Regions from separate parts of the Clostridium sp. B9 genome, predicted to be linked through region 2. Evidence: riboswitches for the same ligand, from Rfam matches in the RefSeq annotation. Region 2 holds a riboswitch; each other region holds the start of a gene.
The links. A riboswitch is a leader RNA that binds a small molecule or an ion and turns the genes downstream of it on or off. The one in region 2 is predicted to bind cyclic di-GMP.
Positions count from the first base shown of each region.

Region 1 (6,843 bases), 640 kb from region 2:
GTTTTTGTTATGTATCCAAAAGCACAGGTATCAGCTAACAGAATTATGGAGGTACTTAATGAAGAACCAATAATAAAAAATCCTACAGATGGAGTGAAAGAAACTAATAATGAAGGTTCAATAGAATTTGATAATGTATCATTTACTTATCCAAATGGAGAAGAGCCAGTTATTAAAAATGTATCTTTTAAAGGAAATAAAGGTGAGGTTATAGCTTTTATAGGAAGTACAGGAAGTGGTAAAAGTACCTTAATAAACTTAATACCAAGATTTTATGATGTTACTAAAGGGTCTATAAAAATAGATGGAGTAGATGTAAGAGATTATGATTTAAAATACTTACGTCAAAAGATAGGATTTATTCCTCAAAAGACTCTTTTATTTACTGGAAGTATAGCAAGTAATATAAAGTTTGGTAAAAAGGATGCTGAATATGATGAAGTTGAACATTCAGCTAAGATTGCACAAGCTTATGAATTTATTTCTGATAAGCCTAATAAGTTTGATGAGCAAATAACAGAGGGTGGTTCTAACGTATCAGGAGGTCAAAAACAAAGACTTTCTATTGCAAGGGCAATAGTTAGAAGACCAGATATTTATGTTTTTGATGATAGTTTTTCTGCATTGGATTTTAAGACTGATGCTATTTTAAGAAAAGAGCTTAGAAAAGAGACAAAAGATGCTGTTGTTTTAATAGTTGCTCAAAGAATTGGATCTATAATGGATGCAGATAAGATTATAGTATTAAATGAAGGTGAGGTAGTTGGAATGGGAACTCACAAAGAATTATTAAAAAATTGTGAGGTTTATCATGAAATAGCTACATCTCAGCTTACAGAGGAGGAGTTAGCAAATGAATAAGTTTAAATCAGTTGTAAAAAAGATTTCTCCTTTTGTTAGTAAATATAAATTGTCTTTCTTTGGTGCTATTTTCTTTATAATTTCAGCAGCAGTTTTTACTGCCTTAGCACCAGTAACAGAGGGGTTAATAATAACTCAATTAACTAATGATTGTGAGGAACTTTTTAGAGGAGTAGTAGGTGCTTCAGTTAACTTTGACTATATAATAAAGGTTTTAATTATGCTATTTATGGTTTATGCTTTTGGTACAGGATCAACACTTATAGCAGGTTTCTTATTAACTAATGCAATTCAAAGTACTATGAAAGATATTAGAAATGCAGTTGAAAATAAGATAAATAGACTTCCTATAAGATATTTTGATAGTAATAGTTATGGGGATGTTTTAAGTAGAATTACTAATGATGTTGATACTATTGCAAATGCATTACAACAAAGTTTTGTACAAGTAATAAATGCTTTCTTATCAATAAGTTTAGCTTTAATAATGATGTATTCTTTAGATGTTAAATTAGCATTATTAGCTACTTTAATAATTCCAGCAAGTATAATTATCACCAAGTTAATTGTAAGTAGGTCACAAAAATTATTTAATAGGCAACAAAAAGCTTTAGGTAATTTAAATGGAAAAGTACAAGAAATGTATAACGGATTTAATGAACTAAAATTATATGGAAAAGAAGATGATGCTTTAGATGAGTTTATGGAGGTTAATGGAGATTTATGCCAAGTTGGATTTAAAGCACAGTTTATATCAAGTATAATGTCACCTTTAATAAGTTTAGTGACTTACTTAGGAATAGCAGTTATAGGAGTAGTAGGTGCTATATCTGCTATATCAGGTATAATTACTGTTGGTAACTTACAAGCTTTTATACGTTATATTTGGCAAATAAACCAACCCCTATCTCAGGTAACTCAGTTATCTTCAGCAATACAGTCAGCTGTGGCTGCAGCAAATAGAGTTTTTGAGTTTTTGGATGAAAAAGAAGAAGTTAAAGACAAAGAAAATTCTATTAAACTTGAAAATCCAAAAGGAAATGTTTCTTTTGAGCATGTTAAGTTTGGATATAAAAAAGATACTGAGCTAATAGAAGATTTAAATGTAGAAGTAAAAAGTGGACAAATGGTTGCAATAGTTGGAAAGACTGGAGCAGGTAAGACAACACTTATAAATCTTTTAATGAGGTTCTATGATGTTGATAGTGGAGCTATAAAAATAGACGGTGTAGATATTAGAGAGATGAAGCGTGATGATTTAAGAGGAATGTTTGGTATGGTTCTTCAAGATACTTGGTTATTTAAAGGAAGTATTTATGAAAATATCAAATATGGTAGATTTGATGCTACTAAAGAAGAGGTAATAAAAGCTGCTAAAATAGCTAACGTTCATCACTTTATTAAAACTTTACCTGGGGGATATGACATGGTTTTAAATGAAGAGGCATCAAACATATCTCAAGGAGAAAAACAACTTATAACAATAGCAAGAGCAATACTTAAAAATCCAGAAATATTAATTCTAGATGAGGCAACAAGTTCAGTTGATACTAGATTAGAGTTATTACTTCAAAAAGCTATGAAAAATGTAATGAGTGGAAGAACAAGCTTCGTTATAGCACATAGGCTTTCAACTATAAGAAGTGCAGATTTAATTCTAGTAATGAATGATGGAAGAATAATTGAGCAGGGAACTCATGAAGAATTGATGAAGCAGGGTGGATATTATGAAACACTTTATAATAGCCAGTTTGCAGATAAAGAAGATGAATAAGTTCAAATAATAGAGGAGCTATACAAAGACTAAATAATAAGACTTGCAAACATATTCTATTTACAAGTTTTATTAAAAGGTGTCTAGGTATAGCTCCTCTTACTATAGTCAATATTTTAAACCAGTATTGATTTCTAGATATAGTTAGAAATCAATACTCATCTAAAAATAGACTTATTATACATTAGTATGTGATTTCTATAAAAGTTTGGATATCTCCTGTAAAGAAGATAAGATTAATCTATTGTAATAATCCTTTTAATAAGTTTCCATGTTTTATTTCATCTTTTGCTATATCTTTAAATTTAGGGAAGTTTTCTCCAAGTTTTTCATATACAGGACCACCATTAAGTTCAGCTCCTATTAACATCTCAAACACTTTTTTTCTTCCTAAATTTTTGTATGCTGCTTCTATTTCTTCAGCAGATTTGCTAATTGGTTTTAAAACTTCATTTGAATATTCCTTTATTATTGAAGCATGTCTTCCTTCATCAGCAGCTATTCCTAATAATATTTCTTTTTCTTCTTGTGAATTAGCTAATTCAGCTAGTTTTTTATAAACTAAAACTGCATCTAATTCTCCTTGTTGTAATTTTAATAACATTTCTCTTCCATTCTGTTCCATAAAAAAATCCTCCTAAGTAATTATTAATTTAAATTTTTTAAAATAAATTTTGTTAAATTAAATTGCATACAATTTAATTGATGAATTTATTTTAAGGTTTTTATAATTATATGTCAACTAAATTTTAAAAACAGAGCAAAGAAATAAGATAGTTTTGTTTAAAGCAAAACTATCTAAGGTTGTAAAAATTTTTTTCTATAAAGTAAACTATAACCATCCATGTCTTCTATATAAATAATATCAAAGTTATTTATATCATATATTTTTTGAGCTACAGCCTCTTTAGATTCTGTAGAAGTATAGAGATATAAATATTTTTTACCTTGTCTTTTTGCTTCTTCAATAGCAAACTCAAGTAGAGTTTTTCCTATTTTTTTTCCTCTATAATCTGGAGAAACACAATACCAACCAAGCCATATATTATCTTTTGAGTCGTTTTTTATAGTATATAATCCAATAATTCCTATAATAGATTTTAAATTATCTATGGCAATATAGTATTTTAGAGATAAAACATCACTATCATGATGTTTTTGGAATTTTTTTAAGTATTTTTTAGAAAGACTTGCTTTTAGTTCTTTAGATGGAGTGTAATCTTCATCAAAAAAGACAGAATCAACTAATTTACTTGCTTTTTTATAATATTTTTTTGATAAAGGTATGATTTTCATCAATATATACCTCCTAGATTAAAGCTTTTTATTATTGAATTTCACATGATGATAATATAATATTCAAATAAGTTGATATTATTGAAGGATAATATAAAAAATGTATGTTTTATAAATAATCACTGCTTCAAATAGAGTTTATAAATAAAAAATAGTATCACAAAAATTGATACTATTTTTTACTATTTGCAAACTTTATTTTTATAAAAGACACTACTATTAATAAGAGTATTATTAATAATAATATAATAATTATTATAAGTTTTTTATTTGTATGAGCGAATATATTCGTATTTTTTTGTGCAACTTCTATTTCTTTTTCAATTTGAGGAGTGATATCAGTTCTTTCTCCACGAACTAGCAATCTTTCAGTATTTATTCCATATGGATAACAAGTTAAAAGAGTAACGTAATCTTTTCCTTTTATTATTTTTAACTCATCAATTTGATCAGGATGAACAACTTTAATTTGATTTACTTTGTAAGCCATTTTTTTCTTAAAAATATGAATGAAAAAAATATCACCTTTTTTTAGTTTATCAATATCAGTAAATAGTTTTTGATTTGTTAATCCTGTGTGAGCAGCTAAAACAGAATGAGTACTTTCTCCCCCAACTGGGAATGAGGTACCTTCTAACATTCCAATACCTTTAGTTAAGGTATTAGGATCAGTACCAAAATATATAGGTAAATTTAATTTTATACTAGGAACTTCTAGGTAGCCAAGTATATCACCTTGTTTTATACCTAAGTTAGATGGTAATTCATTTAGTGCAATTCCATAAATAAAATTAAAGGTTTTTATAAAATAGCCGGTTGCATCACTAACTCAATATACCCCAGATGCCCAAACACAGGATATATGTCAACGTTTCTATATAAATATTAAGTTATTCTTTTATTGTGATTTATTACTAATTTTGTAGCGATATGTATATTATAATATAGAAAATATTTTGTCAAATTTAATAAAATATTATTTTTATTAAAATAATATTTTATAACGTATACAATTAATGAGTGTTTTTTTTATTATATAATTATTTGATGAAATTATAAAAAAAATCAAATAATTTGTAAATTGTTTGAAGTAAAACTATTATATTAAAAATAAAGAAAAATTTAATATAAATTTAAATAATTGGATTAAGTGAAAAAATAAATATATTATTAATATTAAATTATAAAAAAAGTAACTTAAATATTAATAATACTACAATTATAAAATGTATACTATATTATATTGAGAAATATGTCAAATGATGGTTTAAAACTGTTTTTATAAAATTATTAATTTTAACAATTAATAATAAAAAATTAACATTTATAAAAGCAATTATACGGAATAAAATAATTTTAAAGAAGAAATATTCGGAAATTTATATATTATATTACTTTAAACATTATAATTAATATAAAGTTTTGAGTAGATTTTTCTATTAGAGAATATAAAAATATGTTGAAACTTTATATTCTATTTAATATACTAGAATAGTTGTGCTTAAAGAAAGCTAAGTAAGTTCAATAAGATTTTACTTAGTTATTTTTAGTATTTAGATTATTTTAATAACAGAGAAAAAGGCAATTCCTTAATACCATTTAATAAAGGATAGATTAATATATTCAGATGTTAATTATTATTAATGCAATGTTAAGTAGAATTAGAAGAAAATAAGTTATTAGATAATGAGCGGATTTTAAAAATCTATATAATAGATAAAACAAATGAAAAATTTAGCATTTATATATGTTGAATAAACAAAGGAAGGTGTTTATGGAAAAATTAAAAAAAGAGTGGTTTGGAAATGTTAGAAAAGAGTTAATAGCAGGTATAGTTGTTTGTATGGCTCTTATTCCAGAAGCCATAGGCTTTACTATAGTGGCAGGGGTTGATCCTATGGTAGGAGTTTACTCATGTTTTTGTATTTCTGTTATTATTTCTATATTTGGTGGAAGAACAGGGATGATATCGGCAGCAGCAGGGTCAATGGCTTTAGTTCTTGCTAGTTTGGTTAGGGAATATGGAGTAGAGTATATGTTACTTGCAACAATACTTACTGGAGTATTTCAAGTTATATTTGGATTTTTAAAGATAGGAAAACTATTAAAGTTTATTCCAAAGCCAGTTATGATAGGTTTTGTTAATTCATTAGGGATAATGATGTTTATGGCTCAAGTGGATCATTTTAAAGGTGACTATATGTTACTTGTTCTTGGAGCAATAGGAATAGCTATAATATATATATTACCAAAATTTACAAAGGTTATTCCATCACCAATAGTTGCAATCATAGTTATTAGCACAATAGTTTTAGGAACAGGAATGGATGTTACTAGTTTAGGTGACATGGGAAGAATAACTAAGGAGTTACCAACTTTTTTAATTCCTGATGTACCATTAAATCTTGAAACTTTAAAAATAATATTACCTTATTCAATTTCACTTTCAATAGTTGGATTAGTTGAATCATTATTAACAGCTCAGCTAGTTGATGATATAAATGATGATCCTAGTGATAAAAATAAGGAATGTGTTGGGCAAGGTTTGGCTAATATAGTAACAGGTTTCTTTGGAGGAATTGCAGGATGTGGAATGATTGGACAAACCGTAATTAACCAAGAGTATGGTGGAAAAGGAAGACTATCTACTTTTACAGCAGGAGCTTCAATGCTTATATTTGTAATTTTATTTAACGGACTATTCTTAAGAATACCAGTAGTAGCCTTAGCTACAGTTATGGTAGTTGTTTCAATAACAACATTCAATTGGGGTTCATTAAAGAGAATGAAGCATGTACCAGTTACAGACACTATTGTTATGTTAACAACAGTGGGAATAGTGTTATTGACACATAACTTAGCTTATGGGGTAGTGGCTGGAGTAATTCTTAGCGCAGTATTCTTTACAGCTA
Region 1 covers NZ_JBNWKA010000003.1:575,701-582,543, forward strand. The annotation lists gene ACQZHJ_RS02635 (ABC transporter ATP-binding protein) at 1-861, shown strand, start outside; gene ACQZHJ_RS02640 (ABC transporter ATP-binding protein) at 854-2,635, shown strand; gene ACQZHJ_RS02645 (ferritin family protein) at 2,877-3,260, opposite strand; gene ACQZHJ_RS02650 (GNAT family N-acetyltransferase) at 3,434-3,931, opposite strand; gene ACQZHJ_RS02655 (class C sortase) at 4,104-4,736, opposite strand; cyclic di-GMP riboswitch class II at 4,733-4,816, opposite strand; gene ACQZHJ_RS02660 (SulP family inorganic anion transporter) at 5,706-6,843, shown strand, end outside.
Region 1: another riboswitch for cyclic di-GMP. It lies ahead of ACQZHJ_RS02655 (class C sortase); the one in region 2 lies ahead of ACQZHJ_RS05510 (NPCBM/NEW2 domain-containing protein).

Region 2 (6,843 bases):
TACTTTATATTATGATTAATTAAAAAATACAGTTACATATTTTTAAAAACGATAATAACATATATGATATTAATAAGTTGAGTTTTAAAGCATAAGTGTATTCTTTAGGAATATAAATATAAAGTAGTTGATTTCTACTACAATTATTTCTAAGGGGGAAAATAAGAATGAATTTTAGAGGTGTAATGAGTAAACGATTACTAGCTGTACTATGTTTAGCTTCAGTAACAACATCTTTATTTACTTTTGGAGCAAGTACTGAAGTTAAGGCTTCACAAAACACTCCATATGATCAAAAGGAGTCTTTAGCACCATTAGGACAAGGATATAGTATTGAAGATTTATTAAATTGGACTCCAGAAAGTGATCCAGATGCTAAATATAATAGAGCGAGTATAGAAATTCAAGACAGGTTTATGGGAGACATAGTTAATCAAAATGCTCATCCAGAGGCAAGAATAATGAATTGTGCTTTAACTAATACTCATAGTGATAATGCCCCTGTACAAGGGACAGAGTCTATAAATGCTTATGTATTCTCATACTGGCAGTATATTGATTCTTATGTTTATTGGGGTGGATCAAACAAAGGAATATTCTTATTACCTACAGCTGATGTAATAGATGCTGGACATAAAAATGGAGTTCCTGTTTTAGGAACAATAGGATTCCCATGGGGAAGCGGAGCTGGATATGTTGAGCAGGTAAGAGCATTCCTTCAAAAAGATGAAAATGGAAATTTTCCTGTTGCAGATAAAATGATTGAAATAGCTAATTACTATGGATTTGATGGATATTTCTTTAACCAAGAGTCTTATGGTTGCAATCAAAATGATGCTAACTTAATGATAGAAATGCTTGAATATATTAGAGAAAAAGACCCAGACATAGTTATTGGATGGTATGACTCAATGACGGTTAGTGGAGGTGTATCATGGCAAGATGCATTGAATGATAGAAATGCTCCCTTTTTCCAAAGTGGAGATAAAACAACTAGTGACCAATTCTTCTTAAACTATAACTGGAGCAAATGGAAGATAGATACTACAGTAAATACAGCAACTGGATTAGGAAGAAGTCCTTATGATGTTTATGCAGGATTAGATGTTCAGCAAAATGCTTATAATACAAATTTTAGAGTAGATCAATTATTAGATGAAAATGATAAGTTAAGAGTTTCATTAGCAATGTATTGTCCAAACTCTACATTCTCAATGGCTAAAGATGTTTATGATTTCTATAATCATGACCAAAAGTTCTGGGTTGGACCAACAGGAGATCCTTCAAGTTCAGATACTTCAGCATCATGGGTTGGATTAGCTAACTATGTTCCAGATAGATCAGCAGTGAATGATTTACCATTTGTAACAAACTTTAATTTAGGTCATGGAGAAGGTTATTATATAGATGGACAAGTATCTAGAGATGAGGAGTGGAACTATAGAGCACTTCAAGAATATCTTCCAACTTGGAGATGGATTGTTGAGTCAAATGGATCAAAGCTTACTCCAGATTTTGATTTCAAGACAGCTTATAATGGAGGTTCATCTTTAAAAATTCAGGGTAACTTAGAGGCTGCAAATCCAAATCATGTTAAGCTTTATAGTACAGATTTAGATATAGAAAAAGCGTCTACAGAATTATCAATTGTTTATAAAACAGAGTCTGCACCAAACATGAAGGTTGGATTATGTTTTGGAGACACTTATGATTATGAAAATTTTACTTTCTTTGATGTAACTGAAAATAGTAATGGAAAATGGACAGAAGTTAAGATTCCGTTAGGAGATCATTTAGGAAAAACTATTTCAGGAGTTTCTTTAGAATTTGCAAGTGAAGCAGATATAGAAAACTTCGAAATTAATATAGGTCAGTTATCTATAGAGGATACTGAAGCAAATAATAAAGGATTAAAAACTAATAAGGTTATTTTAGAAGATTCAATGGTTCATCATGCAAATAGTGCAGAGGCTAGAATTTACTGGGATGGATTAGAGGTTGGAAATGAAGAAGATTTAGCTTTCTATGAAATATATAGAATTAATCTAGATGGTTCAAAAGAACTTATGGGAGCAACCCCAAATGATGCTTACTATGTACAAGATTTCGCAAGACATGGTGATGAAATGAACTTTGAAATTGAAGTAGTTCCAGTAGATATAAATTACAATAGGGGAACTGGTTCAAGGGTTATTTTTGATTGGGGTATAAAACATGATGCAACTGAGGTTCCAGAAAATAAAGAACTTGTTAACTTTGCATTAAATAAGCCGGTCAGAGCTAGTAGAGAAAATAGTGGAGAACCTGCTATGAAAGCCGTTGATGGTACTGTTGAAAATAATAGTAAGTGGTGTGCAACTAATGCATACTCAGGATGGTTAGAAGTTGATTTAGGAGAGCCGCAAACTGTTCAAAGATGGGTGGTTAAGCATGGTGAAGCCGGTGGAGAAGCTAAGGAAACAAATACAAATGATTTTGCTTTAGAAGTTTCTTATGATGAAGGACAAACTTATGAGCCAGTCGATACTGTAAGAGGAAATACCGATGCCATTACTGATAGAAATTTAGTAGAGCCAGTTACTTCTCAATACTTTAGATTAAGAATAGATGACTCAGGAAATTCACCATGGAGTGCAATAAGAATATATGAATTCCAATTATTTGAGGACACTTACACAGAACAAGTTGATTATATTCCTATGAGGTTTGTAAGTGCTAAGAATAATATTGGGTCAGATGATTCTGTAGCGATTACAAGAGGAAAAGAAGGACAAACAGTAAATCTTTATAAATCCATAGGAGATGAAACTCCATTTGCTACTAAAACTATTGATGGAAATGGAGAAGCTAAGTTTGAAGGATTAGATTTAGGAAGTGATGAAGGAAGAGTTTATTATGCTATAGCTGAAGAGGGAAAAGAAGAAAGCTTAAGAATGAGCGCTGAATATGAAAATGAAGCTTGGACTGAAACTAATATTCCAGGAAGTTATGAACTAAAACCTTATATAGCACCAGGAACTACTGTAGAATCTTCAAACTATGGAACATTAGAAATAAAAGGATTAGATGAAGGAGACATAGTAAGTCTATATTCAAGTATGGATTCAATTCTTCCAGAAAAGACTTCAGTTAAGGTTGGAGTAGGAGAAAGTTCTGCAATATTAGATAGAATAGAAGTAAGTAAGGATGGAGGCTCATTTATATTAGAAGTTAAGAATCCAGGTAAAAAGGCTGTTAGATATGAAGTTAAGTATAATGGCTTTGGAGAATTTGAAATGGAAGTAAAAGTTGAAGCTCCAAGAAATCTAAAGGCATTAGATGTTCAAAAAAGAAATGTAAAGTTAGGATGGGAAGCTCCAGAATCAACTTATGGATTAGAAGGTTATGTAATTTATAAGGACGGTAAAAAGATTGCAGAGGTTGGAAAGAATATTACAGAGTATAACGTTGAAAAATTAAACAGGCATACAATTTATAACTTTAAAGTAGCGGCTAAATACTCAAGTGGAGAGTTATCACAAAAAGAATCATTAACTTTAAGAACTGCTAGATAAAAACTTGAAATTTAAAAATTAAAACTACTGTTATTTAATATAACAGTAGTTTTTTATATAATAATTCAATAAAAAAATAGTGTTTTTTTAAATAAAGCATAAAAATATAAAAAAATAAATAAATTTTATACATAAATTGTACAAGATGTGATATTATTTTATTAAATAAAATTTAATAGGCAAACTTAGGGAAACCTAAGGACGCAAAGCTATAGGGACTAAAGTTTAAATAACAATGTTAGCCAGTTGCCAAAAGGTATATATTATTATACATTTTGTTTTATTAATTTTAATAGTTTTAAGTATTATTGACTTATTTCTATATAATTTTATGCATCTTGGCTACTCGTAAAAGAGTAGCTTTTTTTAGTATTTCTTTTGGGAAATGGGCTAAAAACAGGGGGTAAAAACACTTATGTTAAAGAAAAAAATTTCATTAATTATTGTTGCTGCAGTAATATCGAATTTTTCTACGCCTGCTATTATAACCTTAGCAGATGAAGTTCAAAAGGAAAAAGTTGTATTAACTGAAGTTAAGGAAAATACTGAAGATGAAAATTCAACAGAATCTACAGTTAAAAAATTTGATTTATTAAATGCTACTAATATTGAAGAGTATAATAAAGCATTTAAAGTTCAAAGAGAAAAAATAAAGTCAATAATTAATAATGGGGGACAATATGGAAGTTCATCAATAGACAAAGCAATAGATGGAGATCTTAAAACTCATTGGGAAACAGGTACTCCAAATAGAACAGATTTTAAGAATGAGGTTATAATTGAATTAACTGAACCTACAGTAATTAATAGAATAGTTTATGGTGCAAGACGTGATTCTGCTATGGGAAAAGGATTTGCAAGAAAGTTTAAATTATATGCTTCAACAAGTGAAAATGAAGACGATTTTAAATTAGTATGCAATGGAGATTATTCAAAATCAAATAGTGATATAGTTGAGATTAAATTTAAACCTACAGAATTTAAACGTTTAAAATTTGTTTTTGATGAAGCAAATCAAGATTGGGCTAGTGCTGTTGAATTCATGTTATACAAACCAGATGAAATTTTAGATAAGATGAATAGATTATTTAAAGATAATACATTAAGTCAGGTTAATGATGAGTTTAATACAATAGAAAAATTAGAATCTTTAGAAGAGGAAGTAAAAACACATCCTTTATATAATTCATTTAAAGAAGATATAGAGAATGCAAAAATGATACTTAAGAGTAGTAAAATTGAGATGGAAGAGGCTGAAGTAAATAAGTTTAATTTACAAGATAATGAAGAGTATAATAAGCTTTTTGAAATAGATAATAGCAATATAGAGTCAATAAGTACTAATGGTGGTCAATATCTTTCTCAGAATATAAAGAATGCAATAGACGGAAATTTAAAAACTTATTGGGAAACAGGCAGATCAAATAGTAGTAATTTTAATAATGAAGTAGAAGTTACTTTTAAAAATAATACTAAATTAAGTAGAGTTGTATATGGGGCAAGGCCTAGTGACAATAAAGGTTTTGCAGAAGAATTTGAGATATATGGTTCAACCACGTCTAAAGGAGATACATATCAATTAGTTGCAACAGGATCATATTATAAAACAAGTGGATTTATAGAAGCAAAATTTAAAGAAACTGAGTTTAAAAGACTTAAATTTGTATTTAAAAAATCTGATCAAAACTGGGCAACTTTATCAGAAATTAAATTTTATAAAAATGATGAATTAGCGGATAAGGTAGAGAACATATTTACAGATAAAACATACTCAGATTTAAAGGAAGAGTTTAAAAATATTGAATACATAAATGGTTTAGAACAAGATATTAAAGAGCATCCTTTAAAGGATGAGATGAGTTCAAAGTTAGAAATTGCAAAGGAAATATTAGATAATAAAATTGATTCTAAAAATACAAAATTTGTTGCTACTCAATATGGAGATTTAGCTAGATATGGTAGTGAAGTTTTAAGAATGTCAAGTATGGGAGAGAACTTCCAAGTAACAGGACTTTATGCATTACCAGGGGATAAATTAAAAGTTTATGTAAATGCTGAGTCAGGAAAATCAATGCCAAGATTAATATTTTCACAAAATGAAGGAAGTTATAGTAGTTGGAGAAGAACTATAAATTTACATAATGGAGTAAACGAAATAGTTGTTCCTACAATAAATAGAGATGGAAACTATAAGACTAATCCTAAAGCAGGTGGAGCGATATATATAGAAAATCCATATACTCCAGAAGAGCAAGGACAAGCTCCTATTATAAGAATTGAAGGAGCCCAAAGATTTCCTTTATTTAAAGAAGGAGATAATGAAGAGGAGTTTAAAAACTTTTTAGTAGAATATAAGAAAAAATTAGATGAAGATAATGAAGCAGGAACTAATAAAGTTTTAGATATTGCTGAGGTTGATTCAGATAAAATCACATTATCGGGAACTACAACTGGAGCCTATGATGCATATATAACTAAAGGGGTTAAACCAAGTGAAACTACTACTTTTTGGAATGAAACTATGAAGGAGTTATTTAAATATTATGGTTTTGATGGAAGTAGTGAAGTCAATACACCTAAAAACATAAAAGAACATATGAGATTAGCTCAGCCTTTTGGAGCAATGTATGCTGCCGGAGATCATGTTGGTGTTCAAAAAAGTGCTATGAGTTCAATGCTAAATCCAAGTGCCATAAAAGGGGGTTATTGGGGATTCATACATGAAATAGGCCATAGAATGGATACTAATGGGCGTACATGGGGAGAAGTTACCAATAATATGCTACCTATGTATATGGGAGTTCAATTTAATAATATAGATAATAGAATACCATATCAGTCAGAAATTTATCCTAATGTTGCACCAAATGAAAGAGATGAGGAGTTTATCCATGGTGATTATTTTGAAAGTTTAGGATTGTTCTGGCAACTTCAAATGTATGATTCTAATTATTGGCCAACTCTAAACAAACTTTATAGAGAAAGAAAACCATCACCTAAGAATGAACAAGAAAAGAGGGATATATTCGTTGAGTATTCATCTGATGCATTAAATTTAGATTTGTCAGAGTATTTTAAACGACATGGTTTTGTTGCAAGTAAGGAAATTGTAGAAAAGTTAAATAAATATAATAAGCCTTCTAAAAAGATATGGTATTTAAACAACAGCTCTATAAATTATAAAGGACCTTCAATAGATGAGAGCAAAAAACCTACTATGAATTCTGAAATAGAAGAAAATAACTTTGGACAACCTCAACTTAAATTTTCTTCTGATATACCTAAAGAG
Region 2 covers NZ_JBNWKA010000003.1:1,211,838-1,218,680, forward strand. The annotation lists gene ACQZHJ_RS05505 (endo-beta-N-acetylglucosaminidase) at 168-3,554, shown strand; cyclic di-GMP riboswitch class I at 3,723-3,808, shown strand; gene ACQZHJ_RS05510 (NPCBM/NEW2 domain-containing protein) at 3,970-6,843, shown strand, end outside.

Region 3 (6,843 bases), 900 kb from region 2:
TTAGCTGTAAATTCTAATGTTTTTCCATGCTCTGATACTGTAAAAGGAATTTTTGATGAGTCAATTCCATAACCAATTGGTGCCTTTACTTCTTGGAATGTATAGTCTCCGTACTTTAATCCAGATAAGGTAGCAACACCTTGCTTATCTGTTGTTATAGTATCAACTAAGTTATTTTCTGAATCTCTTATTTCAAACTTAGCACCTACTAATTCATCTCCTGTTTCTGAATCAACCTTATTTATTTGAATATCCCCTTGTATTGGATCATCCTCAGCAGTAAAAGTTAATAGCTTACCATTTTCAGTTACTTCAAAGTTAACTTTAGTTGTATCTAAAACATAGCCCTCTGGTGCTTTTGTTTCTTCATATGTATAACTTCCATAAGGTAGATTATCAAATTCTACTAATCCATCTCCATTTGTTTCTTTTGTCTCAGATATTTTTCCATCTAAACTTTTAACTGTAAATTCTGCTCCTTGTAACTTCTTATTATTGTCTGTAGAATCTACTTTTGTTATCTGGATATTACCCTTAATTTTATTATTGACTATAGTCTTGTTTAAAGTCTCACCAGCAACTATATCAACATTTTCATCAGATGCTACAATATATCCTTTAGGTGCTTCATTTTCAACAATTGTATAAGTTCCAGCTTTAATATTATTAAAGCTAACTAAACCATCTTGACTTATTCCAGTTACGATAACTTTATCACCCTGCATTAAGCTAAACTTAGCTCCATCAAGTAAATTTCCATTTTCATCAGTTTTTTTAATTATCAAATTACCTGTAGTCGGTACTAATTCATCTTCAGCTACTACATTAACTGTTTTACTATTCTCAGTAACTTGAAATGTTATAGGAGTATTATTTATTTTATATCCTTCTGGTGCCTTTTTCTCAACTAATTGATAACTTCCATAAGGTAACTCTAATATTATTGGTTCCGTTGATAATGTTGTAATATCTCCAACAATATTTCCATAAACATCTTTTACTGATTGACCTTCACTATTTTGTACTGAATAAACAGCTCCAGCCAACATTGTTTGAGTTTTATCACCTTTTTCAATTTTAATTATATTCACTTTTGGATTCTTTTTAGTAGAAACCTCTTCTGTAGGATTTCCATTTACATAAGCAACATTTGTCACTGTATCTCCAGGTTGAACATTCCTCATACTAGCTTCTATTGTAATATGAGCATCATCCCCAGGATTTATATTTGATTTATCATTAATAATAGTTAATACCCTAGTATTCTTATCATATGATGTAGTAAATTGATTTGTAGAAGTAATTTTTATATCAGCTAATCTTGAATCTAAAGTATCTGTAATACTCATAGTTCCCTTTATAAAAGTTCCATAAGAATCAAATTTTATCTGATACTCAATATTTTGGTCATCAGCATTATTTGTGACATTTGTCTTATTTACCATCTTGTGAACATTTAATGCTCCTGCATCTGATCCAAGCTTAGCAGTTGAACTTGAATTTGACTCTGTATTGTCATGATATAAAGTTGCATTATTAACATAACTTGGTTCATTAGATATTACTAATGTATTATATGTTAATGAATATTGCTCATATGGTATATTTCCAAAGTTTATTTCTAAAGAATTATTCGTTGCTTTTGCTATACCTCTTTCAAAGAAATCCTTAGTAACATCTGTTGAAATACCATAATAGTCATTTTTTATTATTGATATGCTATTTACATCTAAAACCATTCCTTTAGGAATATTGTCAACAAACCTTGCATTGTTTAATTCAGGTATCTTATCTCTATTAATTTCAACGTAATATTTAATAGGTTCATTTCTATCACTTATTATTCCTGTACCTGTATAGTCCATTGGTAAATATGAACCTTTATACATAACTGGAGATGTTCCTGAACCGCCCTCAGTTCCTCTACCTTGACCATTTAATTCTAAAGTTTCAGTTTGATTTCCTAGTTTAATAACAACTGGATAAGTCTTGTCTTCAATATTTGAATCTCCAGTCATTTCTATATTTATGTATCCTTGAACTGCACTTCCTACATTCTCATTAAATATTAAAGTAACTAATCCATTATTTACACTAGCACTTGAAAAGTGCTCCTTTGGATATTTGGGCGTTATATCCTTAAATATATCTGGGAGCTGTACTGTTATTTTGTCCCCAGCTTGCAACTTAGTTCTATCCAAAATTTTATATTGAATATTTAGTGTTTTTATCATCCCATCTCTTACATCGTTGTTATCAAAGCTAACACTTGTTATTTCAACTGCACTATTATTTTGTAATGAAGTTGAACTCTGACCGAATGCAATAACTCCAGGTGATATTATGTTTACCACCATTGCAATAAAAGCTACTATGGCAATAATAAAAATCTGTTTCTTCCTTCCTCTCATTTAATCACTCCTTTATCATATTATTTGAATATCCAAATAAAAAAAAACGACTAAAACTTTATAATTTTATTTATAAAGAATAGTCGGTTGCATCACTAACTCAATATATCCCAGATGCCCAAATAAAGGATATATGTCATCATTACTATTGTTAATTATTATATTTTCGTTTGTTAATTAAATTATTCATCTTAAATGTAAAAAAAATATTATCAAAATATAAAATATATTTAAATACTTATGTATGATATATCATATGTCGTTTTTTGTCAATTAAAATCTATTTATAATAAATTAATTTTAACTACTACCTAGTATTAAATATTATAAACAAATAAAACCTAATTATATATTTATTAAAAATAAACATATTTTTTACAAAATAATCTCAATATATTTTTTTATAAGTGATAATATAAAAATAAATAACTATCTTTTTTGAAATAATCTTATATTAAAAATCAGTTATTTTTTTTCATTTATTTATCTTAAGTTGTAATTTAAAATCTCTAAATATTCCCTATTATTATTTTTCACTAAATATTAATTCAAAAGTAATTAAAAATTTTAAAATAACTAAAACTTTTGAACCTTTAATTCAACAAATTAAGAATAACAAATTAATTGTAATTAATATTTATGAAGAAATTAGACTTATATTTATTAAACTTAGTGTAAATATTTGTATTTAATTATGATAAAATTGATAATATAAGATAAAATATAAGTTCAGATTCTTACTAAGGAGATTAAAAAACATGGATAATCAAATATTTTTTCATATTTTTAATGATTATAAAGATAAAGACAATACTAGAAGAAAGATTAAATTCTCGATATTTTTGATTTTTTCTATGTTCGGACTATTTTTAACAAATATTATTTATAAAATTTACAATTCTACTACTCCTACCAATATAGTTAATACAAGTAGTATACCATCATTTGCATTGCATTTAGCTTTAATCCTAGGAGCTATGGCGTACCTAAGTGCACTTGTTTATTATACAAGCACTAAAAAGGATGATTTTTTTATAATCTCCTTAATTTATATGAATTTATCTGTTGAACTTTTAGTAACACAAGGTCATAATCTAATAATTTTTGATAAATTTATATTCATACATTCAATTTTTAGAATATGTATTCTTTTTTATGTTGCTTTTAATAAGAACGGAATCGCAAAAATATTAATTAAACATAAGGTAACTACTTCTATTTTAGTTTTTATATTTTCAACTATAGTTCCTATGATTAATTATAAAATCTTTTTTGATAATCTCTTTGTAAATAACGTATTTTTATATGCAGAATTAATGAGCATAATAGTACTACTATATATAATAGCTTGTATATTTATTTCTATAAAAAGCTTAAAAGATAGAGAGCTTATATACTCATTTATTGTTGGTAGTATGCTTCTTATAGCTTTAAGAGGAATCTACTGGATATGCGAAGTATTATTCCCTACTATTTCATTATATAAAGCTAATAATAACTTAGTATTACTACTTACAATATTTTCATTTTTACTTGCTATAAGTGGTGTTTTTAATGAAATAATAACAAAAAATAGAAATGGTGCTCTACTTCAAAAAGAACTTCAGGTTTTCTATCATTTAGTTGAATTCAATACTAGCAGTTCTATAATTTTATATGATAGAAACAAGAAAGTTATATATACAAATAAAACTATTAGAGATCGTTATTGTAAAACAAACTCATTAGAGGAACAATTAAAAGAAGTAGAAAGCCTTTTTGATAATGCAGTCTTTATAGATAACCTTAATGAAGCTTATGCTATTAAATCATTACTTACTAAAGGTAGCTGGGAAGGTAAATTAAAATTAAAAACTAATAAAATAGTTAACCTATATGCACAAGTTTTATCAGTTGAAGGTAAAAATTATTATGCTTTAAATTTAAAAGATATAACAGAAGAATTCGTACTTTCACAAAATATAAAGAAAAATGAACAACTTTTAAGTTGTATAAATAATAATATTCAGGATTTAATAATAAGTGTTGATCCAAAAGGAAATATAACTTATGTAAATCACTCTGTCCTGAAAGTACTTAATTATACTTATGATGAAATCTACGGACTTCATATAAGAAACCTTTTAGGTAAAAATGATGAAATTATAAATCAACTTAAAGAAAATGATGATGATAATGTTAAATGCAAACTCATTGGAAAACATTCTGTTGTTTACGTAGAATCTATTATAAGGTCATTAACAGATGACAATGGTATTCCTTATGGAAAAGTTATAGTTGCTAAAAACCTTACATCAAAAAGAAAACTTGAAAATTTAACTGTTAAATTTAGAGAAGCTAAAGCATATGAACAAGTAAAAAATGAATTCTTTGCTAATATATCTCATGAACTTAGAACTCCACTTAATATAATATATTCTACAGTTCAATTACTTAACTCAAAACATGAAAAAGAGCCACTTAACTTCAATGATTTTTATGATAAATATAAAAAAGGCTTAAAAATGAATTGCTATAGAATGCTTAGACTTATCAATAACTTAATTGATGTTAGTAAAATAGACGTTGGCTTTTTAAATGCAGATTTTACAAATAGAGATATAGTATCACTTGTTGAAAATATTGTTTCATCGGTGATTCCACATGCTGAAAACAAGTTTATATCAATAATATTTGATACAAATGTAGAAGAAAATATTATAAAATGTGACCCTGTTAAACTTGAAAGACTTATTTTGAATTTACTTTCTAATTCAATAAAATTCACCTCAAATCATGGTGAAATATTTGTTGATTTAATAGCTTTAGATGATTGGGTTAAAATTAGTGTAAAAGATAACGGAATGGGAATTCCAAAGGAAATGCAAGCCTCTATATTTGATCGCTTCGTTCAAGCTGATAAATCTTTAAAAAGAAGAAATGAAGGTAGTGGTATTGGACTTAGTATAGTTAAGTCTATTGCAGATTTACATGGAGGGAAAGTTGAATTAATAAGTGATGATACCTCTGGCACCGAATTTATAGTTTGGCTACCTAATATAAGACTTGATCATACTGAAGATAGTAATAATTTGGTTGACTATATAACTGATGATAAAAATATAGAATTAGAACTTTCAGATATTTATGAAGTTCATTAAATAATGATATTAAAACTAAAATAAAAAGGCTAAACTAAATTTATATTTGTTTAGCCTTTTTATTTATATTTTAAAACAATATTACTTTTAAACCGCTTTACTTTCTTTTATTTTTATATTGTTAACTTCATCTCTAGTTAAAGTTTTTAAATTATTATAATTTATCAAATAAAAATAATTATATAATTTTCTAAGCTTATTTAAATAGTCATAACTTCTCTCTGGTATATCAAAACTAACTTTAGTTTCATCTCTCTCATCTGCATACTCTACTTTAAAATCTTCAACTTGAGGAAATTTTAATAATCCTTTAAATGTTATTTGTCCTCTAACAAACTGATGTCCAGAACAAGAATATAAAGTTTCTATATTAGGTTGAGTATTTAAAAATATTATTAAATCCTTTATTTCAACATCTATTGCTAGACGGCTTTTAAATCCACATTTTTCTACTTCCTCTTCACTTAAGAGAACTGATCCCCTTCTTAGTTCTCTCATATAATAATTATATGCTTGTATTAAATCAAAATCTTCTTCTGAAATCTCTGATACTCTTCCTCTTATGAATTCTGGTAGAATTCCATGTTCTCTCTCTAGTTTTAATTCCGTTACTATCTTAAGTGCTTTAAATACTTCCTCATTTGAATATTCTTTTAATAGCCTCTCCATTTTAACTTCCCCCCAATTTAATAACATATAATTCTATATAATATAACTTAAATCACCATTATATTGTAAATATTTACCATATAATTAGTATATACTTTTTCATTTAAAAAATAAAATCGCATTTTAGCTCATTTATTCAAATTAAATAGAACTAAAGCCCTATTTCTTTATTTTTGCATATTTTTGTAAATATTTTACATTTAGAAATCAAATAAAGGTTGTTACCTAATTTTAGATAACAACCTTTATCAAATTATTATTTTATTTTTTTATATATTATAGGATTAACAAATCCAAATGTAATTTTTCCATTTTTCTCAAAGACTTCACTTACATATAAAGTTCCATCTTCAGTTCTTTCTTTTAACTTAAATGTAGTTTCTGGAGTAAAATGACTTATACTCTCACCTTCAAAGCCATCATTTTTAAACTTATAAATCATAGGAGTAAATTTTTCTGATATTTTAAGTTCTTTATAATCCATAATTAATGATTCATTATCATTTCTAAACTCTTCTTTTGAAATATTGCTTGGTAAATCATAAGAAGTTAAAACAACATTTTTATCTTCATTTTCAGTAAATAAAAATAAATGAGGCAATATATTTTTAAACTTTCCTTGC
Region 3 covers NZ_JBNWKA010000003.1:311,467-318,309, reverse strand. The annotation lists gene ACQZHJ_RS01510 (MSCRAMM family protein) at 1-2,411, opposite strand, end outside; cyclic di-GMP riboswitch class II at 2,484-2,567, opposite strand; gene ACQZHJ_RS01505 (ATP-binding protein) at 3,170-5,551, shown strand; gene ACQZHJ_RS01500 (hypothetical protein) at 5,639-6,220, opposite strand; gene ACQZHJ_RS01495 (hypothetical protein) at 6,477-6,843, opposite strand, start outside.
Region 3: another riboswitch for cyclic di-GMP. It lies ahead of ACQZHJ_RS01510 (MSCRAMM family protein); the one in region 2 lies ahead of ACQZHJ_RS05510 (NPCBM/NEW2 domain-containing protein).